Anaerobacillus sp. CMMVII: one gene and its partner. The protein of the gene in region 2 interacts with the protein of the main gene of each other region in a pairwise test. Links are inferred from orthologs where the notes say so. Each region holds a gene or a part of one and is shown on either strand. Other genes may lie near its edges.

What was found.
Region 1: the proteins of ileS (region 2) and H1D32_RS07415 interact in binary tests that used the Escherichia coli proteins (3 or more experiments, as listed by UniProt). The link is inferred for Anaerobacillus sp. CMMVII from one-to-one orthologs.

The regions. Positions count from the first base shown.
Region 1 is NZ_JACEHK010000003.1:11,764-18,074, reverse strand. Bases 1,039-3,827 are described here. They hold H1D32_RS07415 (sugar ABC transporter substrate-binding protein), read right to left. Parts: upstream 3,013-3,827; coding sequence 2,065-3,012; downstream 1,039-2,064. Other genes in these bases: H1D32_RS07410 (DeoR/GlpR family DNA-binding transcription regulator), read right to left, coding at 3,148-3,827; H1D32_RS07420 (sugar ABC transporter ATP-binding protein), read right to left, coding at 1,039-1,905. In the rest of the region: H1D32_RS07425 (ABC transporter permease subunit), read right to left, coding at 1-413; more of H1D32_RS07420, read right to left, coding at 400-1,038; more of H1D32_RS07410, read right to left, coding at 3,828-3,918; H1D32_RS07405 (cell wall hydrolase), read left to right, coding at 5,152-5,550; spore coat protein GerQ, read left to right, coding at 5,651-6,115. UniProt on the Escherichia coli protein: Part of the ABC transporter complex RbsABC involved in ribose import. Binds ribose. Also serves as the primary chemoreceptor for chemotaxis.
Region 2 is NZ_JACEHK010000016.1:8,347-16,304, reverse strand. What follows is about bases 4,662-7,958. They hold ileS (isoleucine--tRNA ligase), read right to left. Parts: upstream 7,622-7,958; coding sequence 4,862-7,621; downstream 4,662-4,861. Other genes in these bases: H1D32_RS20190 (TraR/DksA C4-type zinc finger protein), read right to left, coding at 4,662-4,691. Outside these bases: H1D32_RS20210 (solute carrier family 23 protein), read right to left, coding at 4-1,320; bifunctional pyr operon transcriptional regulator/uracil phosphoribosyltransferase PyrR, read right to left, coding at 1,468-2,019; H1D32_RS20200 (RluA family pseudouridine synthase), read right to left, coding at 2,251-3,174; lspA (signal peptidase II), read right to left, coding at 3,174-3,638; more of H1D32_RS20190, read right to left, coding at 4,011-4,661. UniProt on the Escherichia coli protein: Catalyzes the attachment of isoleucine to tRNA(Ile). As IleRS can inadvertently accommodate and process structurally similar amino acids such as valine, to avoid such errors it has two additional distinct tRNA(Ile)-dependent editing activities.

The DNA.
Region 1 (6,311 bases), on a different replicon or contig from region 2:
GTAGTTGCTACTACGTAGCCATTCAGTGCTCCGAATAACATCCCCACTAACAACCCCATAGAAACCGCTACCCAAACAGGAGCACCAAAAGTGGCAATAAAAAGTGTTGTAATAACCCCAGTAACGGCCATTATGGACCCGACAGAAAGGTCAATCCCTCCAAGTATGATGATCATCGTCATTGCTAAAGCTAAGTATAGATTGGTAGATGTTTGTCTTAAAACATTTAATAGATTATTAGACGTTAAAAAGGTTGGATTTATAATGGATATAACGATACATAGGACTAGTAAACCGATAATAATCCCCAAATTATCACGTATAAAACTCTTTGTTCCATACGCCAAATCAATTGCGAGATTTCCAAAGAAGTTATTAGCCCTTTTTGGTTCATTTAAATTAACTTGCGCCAAGTTTATCCCCTCCGGTAGCGTAATGCATAATCGTTTCTTGGTTAAATTCTTCTTTATTTAAAATTGCTTGTATTCTTCCATTGGACATAACAGCAATTCTATCACTCATATTTATTACCTCAGGTAATTCTGAGGAAATCATGATAATAGAGACACCCTCTTTTACTAATCGATTCATAATAGAGTAAATTTCTGCTTTTGCCCCTACATCTACCCCGCGTGTTGGTTCATCGAGGATCAATACTTTAGGGTTGGTCGCCAGCCATCTTGAAATCAATACTTTTTGTTGATTTCCACCACTTAAATTTTTTACAATTTGATCGGGAGATGGAGTTTTAATAGAAAGATCGTTTATAAATTCATTCGTCACTTTTCGCTCATATTTATGATTGACCCTAAAGAATTTCATGAAATCTTGAAGGATTTTTATGGTTAAATTGTACTCTACTGATCTTATTAAAAATAATCCCTCTTCTTTTCTGTTCTCTGTCACATATGCAATTCTGTTTTTAATTGCATCGTTCGGATTTTTAATATTGGCTTTAACATCATTTACATAAATATCACCTTTTTCAAATAAATCTAAGCCAAATATGCACTTCATTAACTCAGATCTACCCGCACCAACCAATCCTGCAAAACCAAGGATCTCTCCTTTTTTTAGTTCAAAACTTATATTATCTAGTACACCTTTTTTAGTTAAGTTCTTTACTTCCATTACGGTCTTTCCGTTTTCAACATAATCTCTTACATAATAATTTGTTAGGGATCTACCTACCATCATTGAGATTAGTTTGTCATATGTTGTTTCCTTGGTCGTAACTGTTCCTATATAAGTACCATCTCGCATAACGGTTATCCTATCAGTAATTTCAAATAATTCATTCATTCTGTGGGAGATATACACAATGCCTACCCCTTGTTTCTTCAGCTTCCTAATAGTGTTAAATAGAAAATCCACTTCTTTTTCAGTTAATGAAGAAGTTGGCTCATCCATAATAATGATCTTTGAATTAAAGGAAACCGCCTTTATGATTTCAATCATCTGTTGTTGAGCAACAGTAAGTTTTTTAATAGGGGTCCTAGCATCTAACTGTAAACCAAAGTCTTCTAGAAATTTTTGAGCCTTTTTATACATGGATTTTTCATCAATTAATCCTGCCTTTGTAACATCTTCCCTACCTAGAAAGATATTTTCAGCTATTGATAAATAGGGAACTAGGACAATTTCCTGGTGGATGACACTAACACCTAAATTTTGAGCTATTTTAACATCGTTGATTTCAATTTTATTGTTATTAATAAATATTTCACCTTCATCGATGCTATAAATACCACCAAGAATTTTCATTAATGTGGATTTGCCTGCACCATTCTCACCTAGAAGGGCATGAACTTCACCACTTTCCAATTCAAAATTGACATCTTTCAATGCATGGACTCCAGGGAATCTCTTATTTACTTTTTTCATTTCTAGTAGTTTGCTATCCATTTTATACACCCCACTAAATAAAAGAGGTGACATAACATTCAAAGGCCTCATGTGTGAAAGATATAATAAAAACTGCTTATAAATATCTTTATGTACACTTAAAAGAGGTCATTTTTTTCCGTTAAGTCACCTGCATAATTAAACAATGCTATTTATTGCTTACTGCCATCCGTCTGTACCATATTGATTTACGTTATCTTGGTTGATTAAGAAGGTTTCTACAGGAGTTCTAAATGTGAAATCTTCTCCTTTAAGAATCTTATAAGCTACCTCTACTGATTGCTTTCCAATTGAAATAGGCGATTGTGCACCAGAACCAACAAACGCTCCACCTGTAGCAATTTCAGCTTTAGCATCTGGAGATCCGTCTACTCCATAAACTATGATGTCAGAAATATTTGCTGCCTTAAGTGCTGCTAATGCACCTAATGCTGTCGGATCATTTCCACCCATGATAGCAATAATACCTGAGTGTGCTTGAAGGATATCTTCTGTTAAATTTAATGCCGTTTCTAAATCACCTTTAGCATCTTGTTGCGCAACTATTTCAAAGCCTTTACCTTCAATAGCTTCTAAAAAGCCATCAATTCGGTCATTAATCGAATTCATCGTTGGGCTGTCTAAAATGACAATTTTCCCACCATTCGGGTATCTTTTAACTAAGTCCTCACCAGCAACTCTTCCTGCATTTTTGTTATCGGAACCAACGTAAGCGGTAACATAATCAAAATCTTTAACTTCTGTATCGTAGTTAATAATTGGGATTCCCGCTTCTTCTAACATAACTAGGGCTGGTCTAATACCTTCCCAATCCACCGGGTTTAAGAAAATTGCATCAATTCCTTGGGTGATAAGATCTTCAATTTGATTAATTTGCAATTCTACATCCATAGCCGGATTCATTGTAATTAAAGTATCTCCATTTGCCTCAACACTTTCGCGCACTGCTTCTTCTAACACTTGAAAAAATGGGTTGTTCTGGGTCATAGATGTGTAACCAAATTTGTAACCACCTTCACCTTCACCACTTGCCCCTTCATTGTTGTTACATGCAGCTAAACCAAAGGTTAACAATGTAACTAGTAGAAAAACGATTGCTTTCTTCATTAGTAATGCCCCTTTCAGTCTATTATTTTTTTATATTAAAATCACTTTTGTGATTTAATATCCACCTTATTTCTTTATGTACCATTTATAAATTGATACTAGTAATCTTAGGGATAATATCTGAACTGAATTCTATTAACTACATATGACAATCTCGATACCCTGTTCCTCTATAATTTTCCGATACTCTTTTGGGAGTTCTTTATCAGTAATAATTCGATTTACACTTCCATCCAAATTAGCTATTTTGTGTAGGAATTGATTACCTAGTTTACTATGATCAATGAGAAAATTAACTTCTTTAGAATTTCTCATCACTAGCTTTTTTATTTGGACTTCGAAACCATTCGCATTACTAAATCCTTGTTCGAGGGTAAAACCAGATGCAGATAGGAATACCCTATTGAACGATAAATTCTCGAGACACGCTTCTGCTAATGGCCCTACTAGGGAAGAAGTTGCATCCCTTAAAATCCCTCCAATAACGATCTTTTCTTTATTAACTCCTTGTATTTGCGTTGCTACATTTATAGCATTTGTAACTACTATTAATTCCATCTCACGAGGTAAGTTTTTAACTAAATATGGAGTAGTCGTTCCAGCATCAACAAATATCGCATCTCCATTTTTTACAAACTCCGCTGCCTTCTTACCTATCAAACTTTTTGCGCTTGAATTTAACCCTTCACGCTCATTCAATTCAGGATAATAATCTGTTATAGGGATTGCCCCTCCGTAAGTTCTTTTTAATAGACCAAGTTTCTCCATCTTTTCAAAATCACGTCTAATTGTCATTTCAACTACACCAAACTTTACAGTTAGGTCACTAATTCTTACCTCACCTTTATTTACTAACTCTCTATAAATCCGATCCTGTCTCTCATTTATGTGATGTAGCGATTCCATTTATATTCTCTCCCTAGGTAAAGGTTATGGTTAACAGATAACTACTTGGAAATCCAGATTATTAAATGAAGCAAAAAGTTAAAGTACTAACATTTAGATGTTCGTTACAAACAATACTAACTCGTTCATACTATAATGTAAACACTTACTTTTCCACTTTTTTCCTCATTTTATTCCTTTTTATTACATAATTCGCCTTTTTTTCATTTTCCTACTAATTAACAAAATGTTACTAATAAACATTTGTTAATTTGATCACATACAAAATTAGTGCTATTGTCGATACTTTTGTAGGAGATGGAGAAGCATGGGGACGGTTCTCATGCTTCCATCCAAGAATTAGAAGTAAAAAAGATTTAAAGAAGTTTAATGGCTTTCTCATCCTGAAATCCGGTGTGTAAGTGATACGCTCAACCATTTCAACTACATGACGATTATGGCTGACCTTTTAATATTGATGTTTAATAGCAGAAATAAACGCAAATCCATTGTCGTAAAAAAAGTAGCCAGAACCTTTCCTAAAGGTTTTCTATTGGCTACATTTTATATGGGCTGTTATTTCTCTTTTCTGACGGTGAGAGGTGTGATAATTGCAAGAATTGCTTTTTTGTTTATTATAAATAAATAACATACATAGTTAAATTGCCATGCTCACTGCTTCAAAAGTCACCCTGATGGCCACCTTCCTTCGGAAGGTCCCAACCTCCCATCCGCTTTATGTGTTACCGCTAAATTACTCAAAAATATCGTTCTCTCAACTATCATTCTATTTTAATTTCTGGTTGTTATAGTGACCGATTCATTACCCGGTGGTAAAAGTGTGTCAAGCTCCACCTCTACTTAAATATTAATATAAAGAATGTTTTTTCTAGCAGAGTGACGGTTCTGTTGCTTTCTTTGGAAGCAACAGAACCGTCACTCTGCTTTGCCCCGTCTCCAAGCTCGGTGAAGAGACAAAGAAACAATTCAAATATAAAGAATAACAAAAGCAACCAGGTATAGGGTCTAGAGTCCTATGCCTGGTTGCTTTTGCATTCATTAGGATACCTCCTGTGGTTATTTATCTATTAGGAAGCATTAGAACCGTCCCCACGCTTCCTCGTTATTACCCAATAGGAAGCACCAGAACCGTCCCCATGCTTCCCCGCGCTTCTTAAGTTGGGCGCATAGGCAAGTCACCAAAACTAACTTCAAGCAATAAATTACTTGTATAGGCAAAAGGGGGTGAGAAAAATGGGTAGACGTATAAATCATACTGAACGTGATGTCGAGCATTTAGCAAGGCTCATGTTAGCGGAGGCGATCGGTGAGGGAGCCGAAGGGATGGATTATGTAGGAACGGTTGTGGCTAATCGGGTCGAGGCAGACTGTGAACCGGACTTCAGAAATCTTCGCACTATCAATCATGTCATCTATCAAACCATACCAGGAACTGGAATTCCTCACTTTGAGCCTGTTTTAAATGGAACATTGTATACACAGCGTCCGAATGAAGAAGACCTCCAAAGGGCTAGGAATTTATTAAATGGTCATAGGAGTCCTCGAGCCAGACAGAGTCTGTGGTTTTTAATCCGAGTCCAGGGCAAGCATTCCGCGATCCTTGTACCCCGACGATGCCAAGATCACCCATGACACAGTTCGAATTTGCGCACAAAAATCATTGCTTCTATGTCGGTGTACCGGGCTACTGCCCTGAATTTTATAGATAAAATAATAAGGAGATGAGCTTTTCATGACTTGCGGAAACTCTAGTTATTATCCAATGAACTATTCCCCTAGTTTTTATTCAGATACCATGATGCACAACGGTGCCACACAACAACCTTGGAACTTCCCGGCGGGTATGCCTTCTGGTCCCGCTTATTCAGTGCCAGTGATGCCAATTGGGACTGGGCAGCAGTTACCGACAGGCAGGGTGGAAGAATCGTTTATCGAAAATATCCTGCGCTTCAACAAAGGTAAGATTGGTACATTCTATTTTACTTATCAAGGTAACAATGAATGGAATGCAAGGGTATACCGCGGCCGCATTGAAACGGCTGGCCGTGACCATATCATCATTAGCGACCCGGCTAGCGGTAAACGCTACCTATTGATGATGGCAAATCTCGACTGGGTAGAATTTGGAGAACGAATTAACTATCCTCATACCGAAATTAGTCCGGCTATCCAGGCGACCTTGGATACATCGGACTGATGTTGAAGAACGCTTAAAGCCCGCTGTCAATTAAGCGGGTTTTTAGTTCTGACCGAGGAAGCGCGGGGACGGTTCTGGCGCTTCCTAATATAGAAAACTAGAAATCAATGAAGCAGCAGAACCGTCCCCACGCTTCCTAAATGGAGGTTTAAGTTAATATGATAAATTTTTATTCTTTTCAAGGGACCGTTACCAT
Region 2 (7,958 bases):
ATATTAAGCTGCTGATTTTTCCACTTCTTCTAGTTCTTCTTCAAACATTGCATTTAAATCAACTTTTTCTCTTCCAGGTAATACTAAATTTAGAACAATCCCAATGATTGTTGCTAAAGCCATACCAGCAATTTGAACATGGTCAGAGACCTGTATAAAGGCTCCACCGATACCAATAACCAAAATTACTGAAGATATAATTAGATTACGCTTGTTTCCTAAATCGATTTTATTATCGATTAACATTCTTAAACCACTTGATGCGATGATACCGAATAACAGGATTGAAACTCCACCCATTACTGCAGTAGGGATCGTTGAGATTAATGCTGAGATTTTTCCTACAAAGCCGAACATCACTGCTAAACATGCTGCTCCACCGATAACAAACACACTATATACTCTCGTTAACGCGATAACACCAATGTTTTCTCCATAAGTCGTGTTTGGTGGACCACCTAGAACTGATGCAATCATCGTTGCTACCCCGTCTCCAAGTAAAGAGCGATGTAAGCCAGGAGTCTTAATAAAGTTTTTCCCAACTACTTTACTTAAAACCATTTGGTCACCGATATGTTCAGCAATTGTTACTACTGCAATTGGAACCATAATAGCGATAATTTGCCAAGAAAAAGCTGGTGTATAAGTTACGAATGGAATGATAAAATCTGGTGCTTGGATCCATGCAGCTTCCTTAACTGGTGTCATATCAATGATCCCTTGGAAGTAAGCAAACGAATATCCACCAACAATACCTATAAGAATTGGAATAAGTCCGAAAAAGCCTTTAAAGAACATCGACGCTATTACTGTAATTCCTAACGTTACTAATGCCACTGTAAACAATGTACCATCATAATCATTTGTACCAGGAACATTCATTGCCATACTTACCGCAACTCCCGCTAACCCTAATCCGATAACCATTATGACTGGTCCAACTACGATTGGCGGTAAAATGTTCATTAACCAGTTAACTCCACTTGTCTTAATAAACAATGCTACTACTCCGTAAATTAAACCGGCTACAAAGCTTCCTACCATCGCCCCTTCTGGTCCACCTAGTGTTGTTGCTGCGATAATTGGTGCGATAAAAGCAAATGATGAACCTAAGTATGCTGGTACTTGACCTCTAGTGATAAGTAAATATGCTAAAGTCCCTAATCCACTTGATACCAATGCAACCGCAGGGCTTAACCCTACAAGATATGGAACTAAGATTGTTGCCCCAAACATTGCAAATAGATGTTGCAAGCTTAATACTAACCATTTGTCTGCTTTTGGTATTTCGCGAATTCCTACATCTTTTTGTGTATTCATAATTAATACTCCTCCTCAAAATTAACTTTTTATACAAAAAACCTCTTTGTCATTATCCAAAGAGGTACGGTCTTCTACTCAAAATTAACCCAAAAGAGTTATCTTAAGTAAGAGGAGTATACCCCTTGTCAGCCTCTCAGGACTGTTTTAAAGGGAGGTTTTTTGTTCAATTGTTACTTCATCTAACTGATCTACTTCTTTTAACTTTGCAACGATCATTTCAGTTTTGGATGTTGGTACGTTTTTACCGATATAATCCGGTCTAATTGGTAATTCTCGATGTCCGCGGTCAATCAATACCGCTAATTGAATCTGCGATGGTCGACCAATATCCATAATTGCATCTAATGCTGCTCGAACAGTTCTACCAGTATAAAGAACATCATCAACTAATATCACTTTCTTATCATTAATATCAACAGGAACTGATGTGCCTTTTAATAATGGCTCCATATTTTCAGTTTTATGAGAAAGATCATCACGATATAAAGTAATATCAACTTCACCAACAGTTATTTTAGTGCCTTCAATTTCCTCAATACGCTCTGCTAACCGATTGGCAATATAGATACCTCTAGTTTTAATTCCAACTAGTACACAGTCTTCAATTCCCTTATTCCGTTCAATTATTTCATGGGCAATTCTCGTCAATGCCCTTCTAACTGCTTGTTCATCTAAGATAACAGTTGCCTTAGACATATTTGCACCACCCTTCTATAGAGATATTTGAATTCAAGATCTTTTCCCCAACGAAAAAGCCTCTCACCGTAATAAGGATGAGAGGCTTTTGAGTTTACGCTAATAACAGACATAGGCACAGTAAGCTCCTATCTGTAACGTTTCTCTAATTCCTTCTCAGTCTCACGGGACTGTAGTTAAAGGGAAGATATCTTCTTGTCTATTGTATTATGACAAATTTCATCATAACTGTCAATGAGAACTTTTGCGAATTTCTTCAAGTAAATGAAGAAAGTCTTCAGGGACATCTCTTTCAAAGGTTAATCTCTCTCCTGAAACAGGATGAGTAAAACCAAGAACAGCTGCATGAAGGGCTTGACCCTGAATAGGTAGCTTCAATGTCCGAGGTGGTCCATACTTCGGGTCTCCTGCTAATGGGTGACCAATGTACTTTAGATGAACCCTAATTTGATGAGTACGACCAGTTTCCAAACGACATTCAATGAGCGTAAAATCTTTTAATCGTTCTAACACAGTAAAATGAGTAACTGCATCCCGACTGTTGTCATCTGTAACTGTCATGCTTTGGCGGTCTTGTTTATCCCTACCTATTGGAGCATCAATTGTACCATGATCGTGAGCAATGACCCCATGGGCGATTCCTTTATAGATACGCGTTGTAGTTTTATCTTTTAATTGGTTTACTAACGATTCATGAGCCTTATCATTTTTGGCAACCATTAACAAACCTGAAGTGTCTTTATCGATACGATGTACGATTCCTGGGCGTAAAACTCCATTAATTCCAGATAAATCTTTACAGTGGGCCATTAGACCATTTACCAATGTACCAGTTAAGTGACCTGGAGCGGGGTGAACAACCATACCACGGGGCTTATTAACAACTAGCACGTGTTCATCTTCATAGACAATATCAAGGTTCATTTCCTCCGGTTCCACATCAAGCAACTGTGGTTCTGGAACAACCAAGTTTATCTTATCACCGATTTGACATTTATAATTACTTTTCACATGATTCCCATTTACAGTTAGGTTACCTTCCTTCATCCAAAGCTGCACCTGAGTACGGGACCAATCATTTTCTTGTGCGGAAAGCCATTTATCTAAACGTTCGTTTTTTTCGCTTTCCTCTATCGTCCATTCATATATTTCCATTATTTATTCTCCCTTGTTTTTCCTTCTTCTAAAAAGATTTGAAGCATTAATATTCCGACACCAATGACTAAGGCCATATCTGCGACATTAAAAATAGCAAAATCGTAAGTGAAAATATAAACATCAATAAAGTCAACAACCTCACCGCGGAAAAGTCGATCAATAAAGTTACCGATGGCTCCTCCTAGAACTAAGCCTAATGAAATGCCTAATAACTTACTTTCTTTCGCGTGCTTATAAATATAATAAACAACAAAAGTCACGACTATGGTTGTGACAATAAAGAATAGCCACATTTGCCCTTGTAAGATCCCAAACGCAGCACCTTTATTTCGATGGGATGTAATATAAAGAACGTTTTCGATAATTGCAATTTGTTCGTGTAACGCCATTTTTGTTACGATAAGCCATTTTGTTGCTTGATCTAATAAAAGTATGATAATTGCTAGTATGTAATATCTCATCTATGCTCCTCCGCTCTCCTAGTATGTTTCATATCTCTTAGCATTTTAGCATAGCTAAGGGATTTGAACAATCTTGGGAGCAGCAGTTTAGAGTGCAAAGTTTAGAGTTTAGAGTTTTTTATGGGCATCTCCTTTGAGCTTTTAAGTAAAAAGAGGGAGAAACACCTCTTTTTACCTTAATAAAAGGCTCTTTTGTAAACTTTGTTGCTTTTAGGTCGTCTTTTGAGAATAAATAACCTTTTGGGGCAAATTTATTTGTCCCAATGGCTTATTTATTCTGCGTGAAGAACCCTTTGTTACGACCTAAAAGCTAATAACAACAATCTTTTTGAAAAGAGCGTAATAAAAAAACAAAAATCTAAGCTAACCTTATTAAATGTCATCTCCAGCTTCTAAACGATCTAGTTGGTCCATATAGTGATCATAATGAACATTTCTTTGAATAGAAATATTTTCATCACCTTTATACCCTTCAATATCTGTAGAAACAAACGCTTCAATTTCTTCGACATATCCTATGAGTTCCTCACCGTTATTTAAACTTGAGTCTTCAAATACCATGGAATTGTCATTAAATTTCGCCACAGATTGCCAGGCATCTTCAGCGTCAAACTCGGTTTCATTATCATTATTATCAAAGTTAAACTCATCAAATGATTTTAGTACATCTTCTTCAACCGGGCGCTCTCGAGCAATTACATTTTCCTTACTATACTCGATTGTAGTTCTTGCTGTGGGTAATGCCTGTAAACGCTCATAAGGTATTTCTTTTCCCGAGACTTCGCATATTCCATACGATCCATTTTCCATTCTCTCTAGTGCAGCTATTACATCTTCATACTCCTGGTTTATATGCTCAAATAAGGCAATATCCTTACCTCTCTCATACGTATCAGTCGCAGTATCAGCAGGATGGTTATCATACTGTGATAATTCTCCAGTAGAAAAGGACATTGATTTATTCAAGTCATAATGATCAAGTTCCTTAATTCTTTCTTCTAAACGTTCTTTTTCAGCTAACAATTCCCGTTTTATGTTATCATATTTGCCCATCTCACTAGCCTCCTTTTGGATAAGATGGTTTCAAACATAGTTTATCCTTACAATGAAACATTAGCCGAAACAAGATTTACTAAATTTGTTTGTAATAACTGTAAATTGTTGTTAGTACGAAAAAAAAGAAAAGCAAAACAATGGCTAAGCCATGTTTTGCTTCAGGCGTTTTAGTAATGATTTTTTACAATGTTTGCGCAGCTTGAGCAAAGAGTTGGATGAGCATCATCTTCGCTAACTGTTTCAGAAACGACCCAACAGCGTTCACATGTCTCTCCTGCTGCTTTTTCAACAACGATTGCAATTGTATCAAAATGCTGTGCCTCATTTGGTGCAGACGTTTTATTTCCTGCAACAACTGCCTTGGAAACGATAAATAGTTTTTCTAAATCAGTAATCGTTGAAAGCAATTCTTTTACTGTTTCATTTGGATATAAAGCAATTGCTGCTGTTAATGACTTACCGATCTTCTTTTCGTTTCTAGCTGTCTCTAGAGCCTTTAATACATCATCACGTAATTCTAGTACTTGATCCCATTTCTTTTCAATTAATTCATCATAGACAGTTGAATTTTCTTCAGGCATGTCTGTTAACTGAACACTTTCAGTATTGACCCCAGGAATAAACGGCCACACCTCATCAGCTGTATGAGGAAGAATTGGTGCCACAAGCTTAGTTAGAGCCACTAAGACGTCATACATTACTGTCTGAATGGCACGTCGGCTTTGATCGTTTTGGTGTTGGATATATAATGTATCCTTAGCAATATCCATATAGAAAGAACTTAGTTCAATTGAACAGAAATTATGAATTTTATTATAAACACCAGCAAACTGATAATGATCGTAATTTGCTTTAACCTCTTTCACAAGCTTGTTTAGTTTAATTAAAACGTAACGGTCTAGCTGTGGTAACTTGGTTAATGCTACACGATCTGTTTCAGGATTAAAATCGTGCAAATTCCCCAATAAGAAACGGAACGTGTTACGGATTTTGCGGTAAACTTCTGCCACTTGTTTTAAAATGTCATCTGATACACGAACATCAGCTTGATAATCGACAGAAGCTACCCATAAACGTAGGATATCAGCACCTAGTTGCTTCATTACATTATTCGGGACAACTACGTTACCAATTGATTTACTCATCTTTCTGCCTTCACCATCTAAAACAAATCCATGACTTAGTACACCTTTATAAGGAGCTTTTCCTGAAACTGCTACAGACGTGGATAAAGAAGAATTAAACCAACCACGGTATTGATCCGACCCTTCTAAATAAAGATCAGCAGGTCGTTGTAGATCGTCTCGTTCAACTAATACTGCCTGGTGAGATGAACCTGAATCAAACCAAACATCCATAATATCTGTTTCCTTTGTAAACGTGCCATTAGGGCTTTGTGGCCAAGTAAACCCTTCAGGTAGTAATTCACTAGCTTCCCACTCAAACCAAATATTTGAACCATGTTGTCTAAATAAATTTGATACATGATTGATTGTTTCATCAGTAATAACTGGTTCGTTATCTTCTCCATAGAAGACAGGGATTGGAACACCCCATGCACGCTGTCTTGAAATACACCAATCGCCACGGTCGCGAACCATGTTAAACAAGCGTGTTTCACCCCAAGCTGGAACCCACTCAACTTCTTTAATTGACGTTAAGAGTTGTTCACGGAAATCTTTTATTGAGGCAAACCATTGAGCAGTTGCTCGGAAGATTACCGGTTTTTTTGTTCTCCAGTCATGTGGGTAGGAGTGTGTCATAAATGAAAGCTTTAATAAAGCTCCGGCCTCTTTTAATTTTTCAGTAATCGGTTTATTGGCTTCATCGTAAAATAACCCTTCAAAACCGGGCGCTTCATTCGTAAAGCATCCTCTATCATCTACAGGACATAGAACATCAAGATTATACTTTTGTCCTACGATAAAATCATCTTCCCCATGTCCAGGAGCAGTGTGAACACAGCCTGTTCCAGCGTCTAATGTTACATGGTCCCCAAGGATGACTATTGAGTCGCGATCATAAAGTGGGTGACGAGCCTTAACGTGCTCTAGCTCAGCACCTTTTACTTTCTTAATTACTTCATAAGATTCCCATTCAAAAACACTAATTAGGTTCTCAAGTAGGCCAGAAGCAACAACATATTTCTCTTCATCTACTTGTACAACTGAGTATTCTAATTCTGGGTGTAAACAAATGGCCAGGTTAGCTGGAATAGTCCAAGGGGTAGTTGTCCAGATCACGATTTTTTCGTCACCTGCTAAAACATCTCTACCATCTTTTACACTAAATGCTACATAAATAGATGGAGAGCGCTTATCTTGGTATTCAATTTCTGCTTCAGCCAGCGCCGACTCAGATGAAGGAGACCAATATACAGGTTTTTTCCCCTTGTAGATGTAACCCTTTTTCGCCATATCTCCAAATACTTTAATTTGTTGTGCTTCATATTCTTTGTTTAGGGTAATGTAAGGATTTTCCCAATCTCCACGAACACCTAGACGTTTAAACTGTTCACGTTGACGATCTACTTGTTCTAGTGCATAGTCTTCACATAGCTTACGAAATTCAGCAACTGTCATTTCTTTGCGGTTTACTTTACCGTTTTTTGTAAGCGCCGTTTCAATTGGTAATCCATGAGTGTCCCAACCCGGAACATAAGGTGCTTGGAACCCAGCCATCGATTTATAACGAACAATAAAATCTTTTAAGATTTTGTTTAGGGCATGACCGATATGAATATCACCATTAGCATATGGTGGTCCATCATGTAAAACATATAATGGTAGCCCCTTTGTTCTTTCTTGAACCTTTTGATAAATATTTAATTGATTCCATTTTTCCTGAATTTGCGGCTCTCGGCTTGGTAAATTCCCACGCATTGGGAATTCAGTCTTTGGCATTAATAATGTGTCTTTATATTCCATTTCTAGTTCCTCCATGTATTTTATTGTTTTGCTTCGAGGTAAATTGAAACTTCCTTTAGAAAGTACAAAAAAACCTTCTCATCCCTATGTAGGGACGAGAAGGTTTACCCGCGGTACCACCCTGTTAAACAGCATTTGCACTGCTCACTTGAAATTCGTAACGTGAATGATTCGTCACAGCCTACTCAAAGTTCGGTGTGAAGCTCATGGGTGATTTTCCTCTTTACAGCTCTATACCAGGCTTACACCAACCCTGATTCGCTACAATATGCTTATAAAAAGTACTGTCCCAATCGAAGCAGTCTCTCCATTTAATTAATAAAGGTATTATATGAAA